DNA from 2 places in the Isoptericola sp. NPDC056134 genome. Region 1 is predicted to be linked to the other one. Evidence: riboswitches for the same ligand, from Rfam matches in the RefSeq annotation. Region 1 holds a riboswitch; the other holds the start of a gene.
What was found. A riboswitch is a leader RNA that binds a small molecule or an ion and turns the genes downstream of it on or off. The one in region 1 is predicted to bind FMN.

Region 1 (7,652 bases):
TGCCCCGCCCGCCGTCGCCGTCGGCGGTCCGCCGCCTGCTCACCGCCACGCGCTGGGACGTCGTCGCCGCGCTGGTGCTCGCCGGCAGCGTGAACATCGCGATGCTCCTCCTCGCGGCGGCCAACCTGCCCGGCCGCACGGGGACCGACTCGATCGAGGGCGCGCACGCCGCCATCGAGTCGTCGCTGGGCCCCGCGGTCGCGGTGCTGTTCGGGGTGGGGCTGCTCGCGTCGGGGCTGGCGTCCACGTCGGTGGGCGCCTACGCCGGCGCCGAGATCATGTCCGGACTCCTGCATGTGCGCGTCTCGCTGCTCGCCCGGCGGCTGGTCACCCTCGTGCCCGCGATCGTGCTGCTCGCGACGGGGGTGTCGCCCACGTGGCTGCTGGTCGTGAGCCAGGTGGTGCTCAGCTTCGGCATCCCGTTCGCGATGATCCCGCTGGTGCGGATCACGCGCGACGCCGGCCTGCTCGGCGGGTTCCGCAACGGCCTCGCCACCCAGGTCGCGGCGTGGGCCGTGGCCGCGGTCATCGTGGCGCTGAACGTCGCGCTGCTCTGGCTGACGTTCACCGGCTGACCGTCGCGACAGAACGGAACCGGCGAGGTAGTACCGGATCTCGCGAGGTAGTGCCGGGTCCCGCGAGGTAGTACCGGGCCCCGCGAGGTAGTACGGGTCAGCGGCCGAGCGCGGACTCCAGCCGGTCGACGAGCGCGGCCTGCGCGCTGACGACGAGGCGGCGGGCGTCGTCGGGGGAGAGCCAGGCGACCCGGTCGATCTCCGGCACCTCGATCCGCTTCCCCGACCGCGGGGGCCACTCGATCTCGACGGTGTTGCTGCGGACCTGGTCCAGGTCCGGCCCCGGCGGAGGCCACTCGCGCGCCCAGGCGAGGACGCGCTTGCCGGACCGCTGCCGTACCTCGCCGAGGTCGACGTCGGAGGACGACGGCGCGGGGAGCGGCAGCCCGAGCTCCTCCGCCGCCTCGCGCAGCGCGGCGGCGTGCGGCTCCTCGTCCGGCTCGAGCTCGCCCTTGAGCACCGTCCACGCGCCCTCGTCCTTGCGCGCCCAGAACGGGCCGCCCATGTGCCCGAGCAGCACCTCGAGGCCGCCGTCGTCCGAGGTGCGATAGAGCAGAAGGCCTGCGCTGGTCGTCGCCATGGTCACAGTGTGACCCGGGCGGTTCCCTCGCGGAGCAGTGGACTACCTCGCCCGGTCCGGTACTACCTCGGCAGGTCACTGACTACCCCGCCGGGGGCTGTACTACCTCGGCAAAGGCGGTGAGACGGAGTATCGCTTGACGTGAGACCCGGTCGCGGGTGACGATGGAGGAGGACCGGCGCCGGCCACCACCAGCCTCGGACGGCGCCGGTCCGCACTCCTCACCGGGCCCGGAACGGACCCCCGCGCAGAGAGAGGTCGTCGATGACCCGCAACGCCCCCGTCATGCCCGGCGTGACCGCCCCCGACTACGACGTCTCGCAGCCGCTGGACCTCGACTACGTGGGCGCCTTCGCCGACGTGACGCCCGAGGAGCGCGCCCACCAGCTCGCCGTCCGCGAGTTCGTGCAGGAGGACGTGCTGCCCGTCATCGACGGCTACTGGGAGCGCGCCGAGGTGCCGTTCGACCTGGTGAAGAAGCTCGCCGAGCGCGACTTCCTGCGCGACGGCGTCGACGTCCCCGGCCGCCCGTCGGTCTCGTTCATGGCCGAGGGCCTGGCCAGCATGGAGATGTCGCGCGGCGACGGCTCCGTCGCCACGATCTGCGGCGTCCAGGGCGGCCTCGCGCTGCGGTCGATCGTCATGCACGGCTCGCCCGAGCAGATCGAGCAGTACGCCGAGCCGATGGCGCGCGGGGAGATCCTCGGCGCGTTCGCGCTCACCGAGCCCACGCACGGCTCGGACTCCGTCTCGCTCGAGACCACCGCCCGCAGGGAGACCCGCGACGGCGTCGAGGGATACGTCCTGGACGGCGAGAAGAAGTGGATCGGCTTCGGCTCGTGCGGCGACATCACCGTCGTCTGGGCCCGCCTCGTCGGCGACGACGGCGACAACCAGGTGCACGGCTTCATCGTCCCGCAGGACGCGCCCGGCTACACCGCCACCACGATCGAGGGCAAGGTCTCGCTGCGCGCCATCTGGCAGGCGCACATCGTGCTCGACGACGTCTTCGTCCCCGCGAGCGCGGTGCTGCCCGGCGCGACGTCGTTCAAGGCGACCGCCGCCGTCCTCTTCGCCACCCGCCTGGCCGTCGCCTGGTCCGCCGTGGGGCACGCCGTCGCCTGCTACGAGGCGGCCGCCGCGTACTCGACCCAGCGCATCCAGTTCGGCCGACCGCTGGCCAAGAACCAGATGGTGCAGGAGCGGCTCACCCGCATGCTCTCGCTCGTCACGCAGATGCAGCTGCTCGTCGCGCAGATCACGCGCCTGGCGGACGCCGGCACGCTCACCGGCGAGCAGGCCTCGCTCGCGAAGTACACGACGACGCGGCAGGCCCGCGAGGTCGCCTCCATCGCCCGCGACATGCTCGGCGGCAACGGCATCCTCCTCGGCAACCGCGTCGCGCGGCACTTCGCCGACCTCGAGGCCCTGCACACCTACGAGGGCACCGAGTCGATGCAGGCGCTCATCGTCGGTCGTGACATCACCGGGGTCTCGGCCTTCGCCTGAGCCCTGCAGCCTTCGCACGACGGGGACCCGCGCAGCCGCGCGGGTCCCCGTCGTCGTCCCCGGCCAGGTCCACGGTGACGACGTCGGGGAGGCGCAGCCCGAGCCAGAACGCCCCTGCCGATGGACCAGGGGCGACGTGGCCGGTCGCGACCAGCCATGCCGTGAGCACCATGCCGTGCGTCCCGACCACCAGGTCGCCGCGGCCGGCGTGGTCGCGCACGGCGTCGTCGAACCGGCGGGCCGCGTCCGCCGCGGACTCCCACCCGTCGCGCCGCGTGTCGGGCGCGCCCTCGACCCAGGCGCGCCGCGCCTCCCGGAACTCCGGGGAGACGGGCTCGGGCGGTCGCCGGATCTCCCCGAACCGCGGGTCCGTGGGGACGTCGGCGACGCCGAGCGCGAGGGAGAGCGTCTCCACCGCCTTGCGCTCGTCGCTCGCGACGGCACGTGCGCCCTCCGGGAGGCGGAGCCCGCGGGCCGCGACACGGCCGGCACGGGACAGCGGCCAGACGTGCGGAGGGACGTCATCGGTCACGTGCGGGGCTGCATGACGGACGACGGTGACGCGCACGGGGCCAGTCTGCCCGCGCCTCGCGGACCGACGACCTTGAGTCCAGGGATGGCCGACGGCAGCTCGAGCTGCCGCGCCGAGCCCGAACTGCCGCGGTGAGCGCCGTCAGGGCGCGACCGCGGGCGTCGTCGCCCCCGCCTGGGCCTGCTCACGCCGGTGCACGCGCCACCACACGAAGAACCCGGTCAGGGTGAAGACGCCGTAGAACACGTACATCAGCGCCGTGGCGTAGTAGCCGGCCGACCAGAGCAGGGGCACTCCCACGACGTCCACTGCCACCCAGACCAGCCAGAACTCGACCCAGCCCTTCGCCATGCCGTACGTGGCGACCAGCGAGCCCATGAAGATCCACGCGTCCGACCACACCGGCTCGTAGGAGCCGAGGGCGCGGAACAGCGGGGTGAGCAGCAGGGTGCCGCCGACCATCACGACGACGATGCCGACGCGCTCCCGCCAGGTCGCCCAGTGGGGGTGCACCGCGGCGCCGCCGTCGGCGGGGATCCTGCCGTCGGCGCGGACCTCCAGGGCGGCACGCTCGGTGCGCCGCCACTGCACCCAGCCGTAGATCGACACGATCAGGAACATCACCTGCCGGCCCGCCTGGCCGAGCATGTCGGCGCGGCTCGAGTCGCCGAACCACGAGCCCATGAAGACCGTGAACAGCACCAGGTTGCCGACGATGCCGACGGGCCACGCCCACACCTTGCGGCGCATGCCGCCGAGCGCGGAGGCGAGGCCGAACAGGTTGCCGACGATCTCGCGCCACGACATGTGCTGGTCGCCGATGGTCAGCGTGGCGTTGAAGAACGCGTCGATCGCGTCCATCGTTCACTCTCCCGGTCCGAGGTGCGGCGTCCGGGGTGAGGGGTCGGCGCTCGCCGCGTCGGGCCCGGTAGGGCCGTCGTCGGCGGCACGACACCCGGCGGCACCCACCCTGACGGGTGCGTGCCGCACGTGCTTCCTCCCATCCGGACTTTGACCGTCGGCCCTGGAATCTCACCAGGTCAGCCGGCCTCTCCCCGCGTCTGCGGGTGGAGGCCGGGTCGCGGGCTGTCACCGCCGGCTCGGAATTTCACCGACCCCGGAGCACGTACGTGCGTGTCTTTCCACCGCCGGAGGTCCCGGCGGCGTCCTGCACAACTCAGGATGCCACAGCGGCATTCCCGGCGGCAGCGTCGTGTCCGGCCGTCTCGACCGGCGGTCAGGCCAGCGCGTCGCGGACGGCGCGCGCGACGTCGTCCGGCCCCGCCCCGGGCTCCAGCACCGTGACCACGACGCGCTTCCCGTCGCCGCCCGTCGCGACCGTCCGGGCCTCGCCGGCGGAGGCGACGTCGGTGTCGACGGCAGGGGCGGACGACGGCGCAGAGTCGTCGTCGTGCGGGAACGGGGAGACGGCGGCGCGCCGCAGGTCGGCGAACGCCTCCTCCAGCTCCGGCCGCAGGTCGAGGTGGGGGTTGCGCAGCCAGCGCCGCAGGATCGCGTTGTGCACCGCGACGACGGACGCCGCGAACGCGATCGACATCGTCGTGGTGGACCGGTCGGGCGGCAGCGTGTCGCGCAGGTAGGCGGTGAACGCGCGCTCGTAGCGGTGCGTCGTGACCAGCTCGCGGTCGCGCAGCGCGGGCACCTGCTGCAGCAGCTGGTGCCGGGCGATCGACGTCTCGCGCTGGCCCACGTGGTGGTCGAAGACGAGCCGCGCCGCGCGGCAGACCTCGAGGTACGGGTCGGTGGTCGGGTCCCACGCCCGCTCGGGCGCGCGGCCCGACTCCTCGCTGGCCCGCGCCTCGGGCCGGGTCTCCGCGAGCATGACGACGACCTCCTCCAGGAGCAGCTCGTGGTCCGCGAAGACCACGTCCTCCTTGGAGCGGAAGCGGCGGAAGAACGTCGCACGGCTGACGCGGGCGGCGTCGGCGATCTCCTCGACGGTGGTCTGCTCGTAGCCCTGCCGGGAGAAGAGGTCGATCGCGGCGTCGACGGCCTGGGCGTGGGTGTGCGTCCGGACGGCGGTCATGCCTGGGAGATTACTCCGGCACCGCCGGTCGTCCTTCCGGCGTCCGCTCGTCCGTGGACCCCAGCTGCAGCCGGTAGAACCGGAAGAAGCCGAAGTCGTCGACCGGCAGCACCTCGACGCCGGAGTAGCCCGCCGCACGCGCGTAGCGCCGCAGCGTGGCCGGGCGCATCACGGTGCCCGTGCCGGCCGACGGGCTCGTGGACAGGCCGTCCGGCAGGCACACGAACAGGCTGTAGCCGTACATGATCCGGTCGACGTCGTCGGCCGGGGCGCGGAACTCGTCGGCGACGGCCTCGTCCATGACCACCACGACGCCGTCGGGCCGCATCGCGCGGCGCACGCCCTCGAGCACGGCGACCGGGCGCGGCATGTCGTGCACGCACTCGAAGGCGAACGCCGCGTCGTAGGGCTGGGCGACGGCGAGCTCTGCGGCGTCTGCGAGGTGGAAGAAGGCTCGCCGTTCGAGGCCCGCCTCCGCGGCGGCCGCCCGTGCGGCGGCCACGGACGGACGGTCGACGTCGATGCCGTGGACCTCGGCGAGCGGGTACGCCTCGGCGAGCGCGAGCGTCGACCAGCCGAAGCCGCAGCCGACGTCGACGACGCGGGCCCCGGGCCGGGAGAGCGCCTCGTGGACGGCGGGCAGCGCCGCGAGCGTCGGTGCCAGGCGGCGCTCGAACCACGGGCGGTTGACGTCGGACTGCGCCTGGCGGGCGTCGTCGCCGAGCTGGTCCCACGACACCCCGCCGCCGTCCCGGTACGACTCGAGCAGACGGGGCAGCTGCGGCCCGATCGCGCCGACGAACCGGGCCAGGGGCGCCAGGTACGACAGCGAGGACGTGTCGGTCAGCACCTCCGCGTGCGCCGCGGGCAGCGCGTAGAGGCGGGTCCGGGCGACGGCCTGCGGGTCCGCGTCGAGCGCGGGTGCCGCGCCGGCGTCCTCCGCGACGAGGACACCGGAGGCCGCCTGCTGCTCCAGCCACTCGCGCGCGTACCGCTCGGCCGTGCCGGTGGCCTCCGCGAGCCCCGTGGACGTCAGGGGGCCGGACGACGCGAGCGCCTGGTACCAGCCGAGCCGGTCGCCCACGTGCACGGCCAGGACGTCCATGGCGCCGAGCGTGGCGGCGAACAGCCGGTCGGCGAACGCGTCGGCGGTGTCGGTCGGGTCGGTCATGGCGGCACCTCCGTGCCGTGGCCCGGACGTGCGGGCCCCGCGGCGTCGTCGGGAGGCGGCGCCCGTCTCGACGCTAGCTCGCGGGAGTCCGGCGCGTCGACCGCCCGGGCGGGTGATCCGCGTCAGCCGCGACGGCGCCTGCGGTCGTCGTCCGGCTCCCCGCGACGACGCTCGTCGAAGCCCGCCTCGGCGGGGCGCCGGGCGCGCTGCAGGTACCGGATCTCCCGCACCGCGACACCTGCGGCGAGGAAGAACGGGATCCACGCCCAGACCCTGCCGCGCAGCACGACCCACAGCATCGCGAGCGCGACGGCGCACGCCCCGACCACGGTCCACACGCTCGCCCACCGCACCTTGCGCACGGGCCGAGGCTACCGCTGCCCCTCCCGCGGAACACGTGCCCCCGGCATGGGTAGGGTGGCGGTCGTGACTTCCGGGACCACGACCGTGCCTGAGACCACCACCGCCCCCACCGCCACCGTCCCCGTCGTGGACGTCTACGTCGACCCGCTGTGTCCGTTCGCATGGATCACGTCCCGCTGGGCCCTCGAGGTGGCGGAGCACCGGGACGTGGAGCTCACGTTCCGGTTGATGAGCCTGTACCTGCTGAACAAGGACCGGGACATCCCGGCGGACTACCGGGCGAAGATCGAGGCGTCGCGCGGCATCGGCCGCGTCGCCGCGGCGGTGCAGACCGAGCACGGCCCCGAGGCGTTCAGCGCCTTCTACACCGCGGCCGGCACGCGCATCCACCCGGGCGGCCGCCGGGACGACCTCGACGCCGTCGCCGTGGAGGCCCTGGCCGAGGCCGGCCTGCCCGCGTCGCTGGCCTCCGCCGCGTCGTCGGACGCCTACGACGCCGCCCTCGCCGTCTCGCACGAGGAGGGCATGAAGCCGGTGGGCGAGGACGTCGGCACGCCGACGATCCACGTCGACGGCGTCGCGTTCTTCGGTCCGGTCCTCACGCGCATCCCGCGCGGCGAGGACGCGGTGCGGATCTTCGACGGCGCCGTCGCGCTCGCGTCGTTCCCGGACTTCTTCGAGCTGAAGCGGTCGCGGACCAGCTCGCCGTCCTTCGACTGATCCCCGCACCACATCCCCGCACCACACCCCCCGCACCCCGAGAGGCGAACCATGACCCTCGACCTGCGTGTCTTCACCGAGCCCCAGCAGGGTGCGTCGTACGACGACCTGCTCGCCGTCGCGAAGGCGACCGAGGACCTCGGCTACAGCGCGTT
Region 2 (7,652 bases), on a different contig from region 1:
CTCGACGACGGCCGCTCCCCCGGCGACGAGGCCGTCGACCTTGGCGGGGTTGTTGGTCAGCAGGCGCACGCCGGGTACCCCGAGGTCGCGCAGCACGTGAGCGGCGGCGGTGTAGTCGCGGGCGTCGGCGGGCAGCCCCTGGTCGAGGTTGGCGTCGACGGTGTCCCGGCCGCCGTCCTGCAGGGCGTAGGCGGCGAGCTTGGCGGCCAGGCCGATCCCCCGCCCCTCGTGCCCGCGCAGGTAGACGACGACGCCGCGGCCGGCCTCGGCGACCCGGCGCAGCGACTCGTCGAGCTGCGGCCCGCAGTCGCACCGGAGGCTGCCGAACGCGTCACCCGTCAGGCACTCGGAGTGCACGCGCGCGAGCACCGGCCCGTGCGCCGGGTCCGCGAGGGAGTCGAGGTGCCCGGCCACCAGCGCCACGTGCTCGTCGCCCGTGCGGGTGTCCCGGTAGGCGACGGCGACGAGGTCGCCGTGCCGGGTGGGCAGGGTCGTGACGGCGACGCGCTCGACGAGGATCTCGGTGGCGCGCCGGTAGGCGGCGAGGTCGGCCACGCTGATCAGGGCGAGGCCGTGCTCGGCCGCGAACTCCCGCAGCGCGGGCAGCCGCATCATCGTGCCGTCGTCGTGCACGAGCTCGGCGAGCACCCCGGCCTCGCCCCGCCCGGCCAGCCGCGCGAGGTCGACCGCGGCCTCGGTGTGCCCGCGTCGCTCCAGGACGCCGCCGGGGCGCGCCCGCAGCGGCAGCACGTGCCCGGGCCGGGTGAGGTCCGCTGGCACCGCCTTCGGGTCGGCGAGCAGGCGTGCGGTGCGGGCGCGGTCGGCGCCGGAGATGCCGGTCGAGACGCCCGTGGCGGCGTCGACCGTCACCGTGTACGCCGTGCGGTAGGCGTCCTCGTTCGCCTCGACCATGAGGGGCAGCCCGAGCCGGTCGAGCGAGTCCCCCGCCACGCCCACGCACACGAGGCCGCTCGTGTGCCGCACGAGGAAGCCCATGAGCTCCGGCGTCGCGGCGTCGGCGGCGAGGATGAGGTCGCCCTCGTTCTCCCGGTCCGCGTCGTCCGCGACGACGACGGGGCGGCCCGCCGCGACGTCGTCGATCGCCCGCGCCACGCGCTCGACGGCGCCGCTCATCGTGCCGCCACCGTCGCCGCGAGGTGCCGCTCGACGTACTTGCTCAGCACGTCGACCTCGAGGTTGACCCGCTCTCCGACGGCGCGGGAGCCGAGCGTCGTGCGGGCCCTGGTCTCGGGGATGAGGCTCACGGTGAACGCGTCGTCGCGGACGTCCACGACGGTGAGGCTCACGCCGTCGACGGCGATCGAGCCCTGCGCCACCACGTACCGCGCCAGCGCCGGGGGCAGCGCGACGTCGACGACCTCCCACTGCGTGCCCGGCGTGCGGGCGAGCACCGTCCCGACGCCGTCGACGTGGCCCTGCACGACGTGCCCGCCGAACCGTCCGTCCGCCGCGAGCGCGCGCTCGAGGTTGACCGGGTCGCCGGCTCGCCGCCCGCCGAGGCTCGTACGGGCCAGGGTCTCGGCCATGAGGTCGGCGGTCCAGGTGGCGCGGCCGTCGTGCACCCCCGTCTCCGCCACGGTCAGGCAGCAGCCGTCGACGGCGATCGAGTCGCCGAGCCGGACGCCCTCGAGCACGGTGTCGGCGGCGACGGTGAGGCGGGCGCCGTCGGCGTGCTCGCGCACCGCGACGACGGTGCCGAGCTCCTCCACGATTCCGGTGAACATGGCTCAGCGCTCCTTCCGCGGCCGCAGGGCGAGCCGCACGGTGGGGATGTCGGTGGCGTCGTCCGGGTCCCGGGGCAGGACGGCGACGTCGAGGAGGTCGAGGCGCGCGGCGTCGGCGATGGTCCCGATGCCGAGGTCGGCGACGGCCGACGCGCCGACCCCGAGCAGCACGGGCGCGACGTACGCGACGACGTCGTCGACCAGGCCGGCGCGCCAGAAGGCGGCGGCCAGCGCCGGCCCGCCCTCGAGCAGCACGTGCCGGTGCTCGCGGTACCAGAGCAGGTCCAGCACCTCGTGCGGGTCGTGGGTGCGCAGGTGCATCACGGCCTCCCCCGCGGCCGCGGCCCGCGCGAGGCGCGACGACGGCGGCAGGTCCCGCAGCCCGACGACGACGCGGTCCGGCTGCTGCCCCGTCAGCGGGGCGTGCCGCACGGTGAGGTCGGGGTCGTCGGCGAGCGCGGTGCCGGTGCCGACGACGACGGCGTCCACCCCGGCGCGCAGGCGGTGCACGTCGTGGCGCGCGGCCCGTCCCGTGATCCAGCGCGAGGTGCCGTCGGCGGCCGCGGAGCGCCCGTCGAGCGTGCTCGCGACCTTCCAGGTGACGACGGGACGGCCGAGCTCCTGCGCGCGCGTCCAGACGGCGTTGAGCGCGCGCGCCTCGTCCGCCAGCACGCCGCCGACGACCTCGACGCCCGCGGCGCGCAGGCGTGCGGCGCCGCCCGACGCGGCGGGGTTGGGGTCGTGCTGGCCGTGCACGACCCGCGCGACCCCCGCGGCCAGCAGCGCGTCGGCGCAGGGACCGGTGCGGCCGTGGTGGTTGCAGGGCTCGAGCGTGACGACGGCGGTGGTCCCGCGCGCGGCGCCCGGGCCGCGGGACTCGGTCGCACGGCGCAGCGCCTCGACCTCGGCGTGCGGCGTGCCCGCGCCGCGGTGGAAGCCCTCCGCGATCGGAGCACCGTCGGCGTCGAGGAGCACGCACCCGACGCGCGGGTTGGGTCCTCGTGCCGGCCCCTGCGCGGCCAGCTCGAGCGCACGCTGCATCGCGGCGCGCTCTGCCGTGGTGGCACTCATCCGTCCTGCCCCTGTCGTCCGGTCGCGGACCCCGGGGCAGGAAGGCGGGGTCGGACGTGCTCGCACCGACCGGTCGCGGACGGTCGTCACGAAGGACGACACCGGCCGAGGGGCCGGGGGTCGGACCGGACGGGGAGCCGTCGCGTGCGCTTCCCATCCGGACTTTGACCGTCGGTCCAGGAGTTCCACCTGGTCAACCGGTCACAGGCTGTGACCGGGTCGCGGACTTTCACCGCCGGCTCGGAATTTCACCGACCCCAGAGCACGCGAGCAATTCGCTCGTCATCGCCGACCGTGCCACGGCCCGCGCCCGCGTGGCAAGCCCGAGTGGCGCACGTCTCACCCGCGACCGCGCGCCGTGCGCCGCTCGTCGTCCCGCCCCAGCGCGACGCCGAGGGCGACGAGCACGAGGAGATCCACCACCAGGCCCGCCACCGCCACCCACTGCACCGCGCGGAACGCGAGCAGCTGGGTGACCAGCAGGCTGACGAGGACCCCGCGCCGCACCCACACCGCCCCCGCGCGGTGGTCCCGCGGGCCGACGACGAGCGCCCGCACGACGCACGCCACGGTCGCGGCGACGGCCACGAGGATCCCGACGCCGACCCAGGACGGCACCGCGATCCCGCCGAGCAGCACCCGCAGCGCCACCACGACCGACCCGGCACTGGTGGCGAGCACCGCCACCGTCACGACCGCGGCGGCCCACCGGTGCTCCATCGCCTCGGCGAACCACGCGGACACCCGGACGACCAGCGCCCGGACGGGGTCCGGCACGGTCACGTCGTCGCGCGGCACGGCCTCCACCAGCGCGGCGACCTCCTCCGCCGCCGGCTCGCCGCGGCCCCGCTCCACCAGCGCCCGCGCCTCCTCGCGCTCCCCGTCCGTGAAGCCGCCCGCCACGCCGGCCACGGCGCGGTCGGTCGCCACCGCGAGATACTCCGCGGGGTGGTGCGCCCGTCGCCCGTGCAGGGCCTCCACGAGCAGCACGAGCACGACGACGACCGCGTAGATCAGCGCCGCCGTCGGCTCGTAGAAGTAGTCGTTGTCGGAGGTGACGAACTTGCCGATCTCGTCGACGAACAGCCCGAAGCCGACGCCGCCCAGCACCGCACCGAGCGACCGCGGCGCCGGCCCGACCCACGACAGCAGCACCACCACCGCGAGCGCCATGCCTAGCCCGCCCCACAGGACGTGCGCCACGTGCAGCCCGCCGCCGCCCACCTGCGGGTACCCGGACGCCGCGAGCAGGAACCGCGTGACGAGCACCGTCGCCACCGTCACGACCAGGAACGTCACCAGGTGGCGCACCGCGGACGTGTCGCGCGCCGCGCCCAGGCGCAGCAGGCGACCACGGCGGGCCAGCGGGGCCCGGCTCATCGGCGGCTCATCGGCGGCTCATCGGCGGCTCATCAGCGACTCGTCGGCGGCTCACCGGCGCGTCAGCGCCGCCGCTTCTCCCGCACGCGGACGCTGATCTCGATGGGCGACCCCTCGAACCCGAAGGTCTCGCGCAGGCGGCGCTCGATGAAGCGTCGGTACCCGGCCTCGAGGAACCCGGTGGCGAAGATGACGAACCGCGGCGGGCGCGTCGAGGCCTGGGTGCCGAACAGGATGCGCGGCTGCTTGCCGCCGCGCAGCGGGTGCGGGTGGGCGGCCACGAGCTCGCCGAGGAACGCGTTGAGGCGCCCGGTCGGGATGCGGGTGTCCCACGACTCGAGCGACGTCTCGAGCGCGCGCGTCAGCTTGTCGGTGTGCCAGCCCGTGCGGGCCGAGACGTTGACGCGCGGCGCCCACTGCACCTGCACCAGGTCCCGCTCGATCTCGCGCTCGAGGTACGGGCGACGGTCGTCGTCCATGAGGTCCCACTTGTTGTACGCGATGACGAGCGCCCGGCCCGCGTCGACGGCCTGCGAGATGACGCGCGTGTCCTGCTCGGTCATCGGCTGCGAGGCGTCGACGAGCACGACGGCGACCTCGGCCTTCTCGATCGCGGCCTGGGTGCGCAGCGAGGCGTAGAAGTCGGCGCCGCGCGTCTGGTGCACGCGGCGGCGGATGCCCGCGGTGTCGACGAACCAGTAGGGCACGCCCTTGATCTCGACGAGCTCGTCGACCGGGTCGCGGGTGGTGCCCGCGGTCTCGTCGACGACGACGCGCTCGGCGCCGGCGATCTTGTTCAGCAGCGACGACTTGCCGACGTTCGGGCGGCCGACGAGGGCGACGCGGCGCGGGCCGGCGGGCCGCAGCTCCCCGTGCTCGGAGACCTCGGGCAGCACCTTCATCGCGGCGTCCAGCAGGTCCCCGGTGCCGCGCCCGTGCAGCGCGGAGACCGGGTGCGGCTCGCCGAGGCCGAGGGCCCAGAGGTAGGCGGCGTCCGCCTCGCCCGACGGCCCGTCGACCTTGTTGGCGCACAGCACGACCGGCTTGCCCGAACGGCGCAGCAGCTCCACGACGCGCTCGTCCGTCGACGTCGCGCCCACGGTGGAGTCGACGACGAAGATGACGGCGTCGGCCAGCTCGACGGCGACCTCCGCCTGCTCGGCGACCTTCGACTCGATGCCCGCGACGTCGACCTCCCAGCCGCCCGTGTCCACGAGGGTGAACTCGCGGCCGGCCCACTCGCCGGGGTAGCTCACCCGGTCGCGGGTGACGCCCGGGGTGTCCTCCACGACGGCCTCGCGGCGGCCGAGGATGCGGTTGACGAGCGTCGACTTGCCGACGTTCGGGCGGCCGACGACGGCGAGCACCGGCAGCGGCGCCTCGCCGGGGCCGAAGCCCTCCTCGTCCCACTCGGCGTCCAGCAGCGCTCGGTCGGCCTCGTCGAGCTCGAAGTCCTCCAGGCCGGCGCGCAGCGCGCGCTCGCGCGCCTCGTCGTCGCCGTCGGACTCGAGGACCTCCGCCACGGCGTCACGGCCCTCGGTGTCCGCATGGTCCGCGGGCGCCGCGGCGACGCCGGGCGCAGGCGGGGCGGTGGGCTCGTCGGTGGGCTCGGCAGCGGGCACGGAGCCGTCGGCGGGAGTGGTCATGCGCACCATTCTCCCAGGCCGAGCGGCCTGTCACGAACGAGACCCGCGTCACCGGGTCCGGACGGTGCCGCGCGCACGCGCCGGGTGGCGGGTCAGGCGGTGACCTGCGCGACGACCGCGAGGACGGCGTCGACCGTCTGGTCGAAGTCGAGGTCGGACGAGTCGACGGTGACGACGCCGTCGGCCGCGACCTGGAACTGGCTGACGGTGGAGTCGTCGCGGTCGCGGCGCAGCACCTGGTCGCGCGTCGCCTCGACGGCCGACTCGTCGGCCGCGCCGTGCACCTCGAGCGAGCGGCGGCGCAGCCGGGCCTCCTCGCTCGCGGTGAGCAGCACGCGGGCGTCCGCGTCGGGGGCGACGACGGTCGTGATGTCGCGCCCTTCCGCGACGACGCCCTTGCCGCCCGAGAAACCGCCCGGCGCGCTCTCGGTCTCGATCACGGCGCGCTGCCGGCGCCGGAGCTCGGCGCGCACGTCGAGGTTGGTGGCCACCTGCGAGACGGCCGTGGAGACCTCGGTGGTGCGGATCGCCGCGGCGACGTCGCGACCGCCCAGGCGGACGGTCGGGGCAGCCGGGTCCACCCCCATCTCGAGCGGCATGGCGCGCACGGCGTCGGCCACCGCCGCCTGGTCGGCGAGGTCGGTGCCGCCGTCGACGCACCACAGCGTCGCGGCCCGGTACATCGCGCCGGTGTCGAGGTAGGCGAGCCCCAGCCGGGCCGCCACCGCCTTGGAGACGCTGGACTTGCCGGACCCGGAGGGACCGTCGACGGCGATGACGACCACGAGTGCTCACCTTCTGTTGTCGCGCGGGGTGTCGCGCGGGACTACGGGACTTCGGGGGCTGCGGGGGGCTGCGGGGACTGCTGGACGGGGTGCGACGACGTCACATGTCGACGTCGCGCATGAGGGTGCCGAGCTCGGTGCGCCCGAGCACCCGCGAGCGCCCGACCCGCAGGTCGCCCAGCACGATCGGGCCGATGCGGGTGCGGACGAGGCGCGTGACCGGGAACCCGACGGCGTCGAGCATGCGACGCACGATCCGGTTGCGGCCCTCGTGCAGCACCACCTCGAGCATCGTCTCGCCGGGCACGGAGTCCACCACGCGCACCTTGTCGGCGCGGGCGAGGCCGTCCTCGAGCTCGACACCGTCGGTGAGCTGCTTGGCGTGGCGGGGGTAGAACTCGCCGCCCGTCACGGTGACGAGGTACGTCTTGCGGATCTCGTACCGCGGGTGGGCGAGCCGGTTCGCGAGCTCGCCGTCGTTCGTGAGGAGCAGCAGGCCCTCGCTGTCGGCGTCGAGCCGGCCGACGTGGAACAGCCGCTCCGGCCGGTCCTTGACCAGGTCGGCGAGGGTGGGGCGGCCCTCGGGGTCGCTCATCGTGGAGACCACGCCGAGCGGCTTGTTCAGCGCGAGGGTGATCTTCGAGGTGTCGAGCTGCACGCGCATGCCGTCGACGTGCACGACGGCCTTCGCCGGGTCGACGCGCAGCCCGAGCTCGGTGACCAGGACGCCGTCGACCTCGACGTGCCCCTCGGCGATGAGCTCCTCGCACTTGCGGCGCGACCCCAGGCCCGCCTGGGCGAGCACCTTCTGCAGCCGGACGCCGTCCGCGACGTGCACGTCGCGGTCCGGCTCGCCGGAGCGCGGCGCCGGACGGCGGGGCGGGGCCTGGCGCTGCGTGCGCCGCGCGGCGGGACCCTGGGGACGGCTGGTGCGGCGGCTCCCGCCGCGGCGTTCGGTGCTCATGGTGCCCGATTCTCTCAGGTCGGGCCGGTCCTGCTCGACGACGCCGCACCACGCCCTGCGC

Region 2: another riboswitch for FMN. It lies ahead of ribD (bifunctional diaminohydroxyphosphoribosylaminopyrimidine deaminase/5-amino-6-(5-phosphoribosylamino)uracil reductase RibD); the one in region 1 lies ahead of pnuC (nicotinamide riboside transporter PnuC).

The regions. Positions count from the first base shown of each region.
Region 1 is NZ_JBHJVM010000016.1:49,647-57,298, reverse strand. It holds gene ACFCZN_RS15465 (Nramp family divalent metal transporter) at 1-575, shown strand, start outside; gene ACFCZN_RS15460 (NUDIX domain-containing protein) at 673-1,155, opposite strand; gene ACFCZN_RS15455 (acyl-CoA dehydrogenase family protein) at 1,420-2,664, shown strand; gene ACFCZN_RS15450 (histidine phosphatase family protein) at 2,639-3,232, opposite strand; gene pnuC (nicotinamide riboside transporter PnuC) at 3,338-4,057, opposite strand; FMN riboswitch at 4,183-4,326, opposite strand; gene ACFCZN_RS15440 (TetR family transcriptional regulator) at 4,434-5,243, opposite strand; gene ACFCZN_RS15435 (class I SAM-dependent methyltransferase) at 5,254-6,414, opposite strand; gene ACFCZN_RS15430 (hypothetical protein) at 6,537-6,776, opposite strand; gene ACFCZN_RS15425 (DsbA family protein) at 6,841-7,497, shown strand; gene ACFCZN_RS15420 (LLM class F420-dependent oxidoreductase) at 7,549-7,652, shown strand, end outside.
Region 2 is NZ_JBHJVM010000004.1:237,428-245,079, reverse strand. It holds gene ACFCZN_RS06260 (bifunctional 3,4-dihydroxy-2-butanone-4-phosphate synthase/GTP cyclohydrolase II) at 1-1,134, opposite strand, end outside; gene ACFCZN_RS06255 (riboflavin synthase) at 1,131-1,745, opposite strand; gene ribD (bifunctional diaminohydroxyphosphoribosylaminopyrimidine deaminase/5-amino-6-(5-phosphoribosylamino)uracil reductase RibD) at 1,749-2,816, opposite strand; FMN riboswitch at 2,957-3,086, opposite strand; gene ACFCZN_RS06245 (hypothetical protein) at 3,156-4,196, opposite strand; gene der (ribosome biogenesis GTPase Der) at 4,259-5,842, opposite strand; gene cmk ((d)CMP kinase) at 5,935-6,627, opposite strand; gene ACFCZN_RS06230 (pseudouridine synthase) at 6,728-7,591, opposite strand.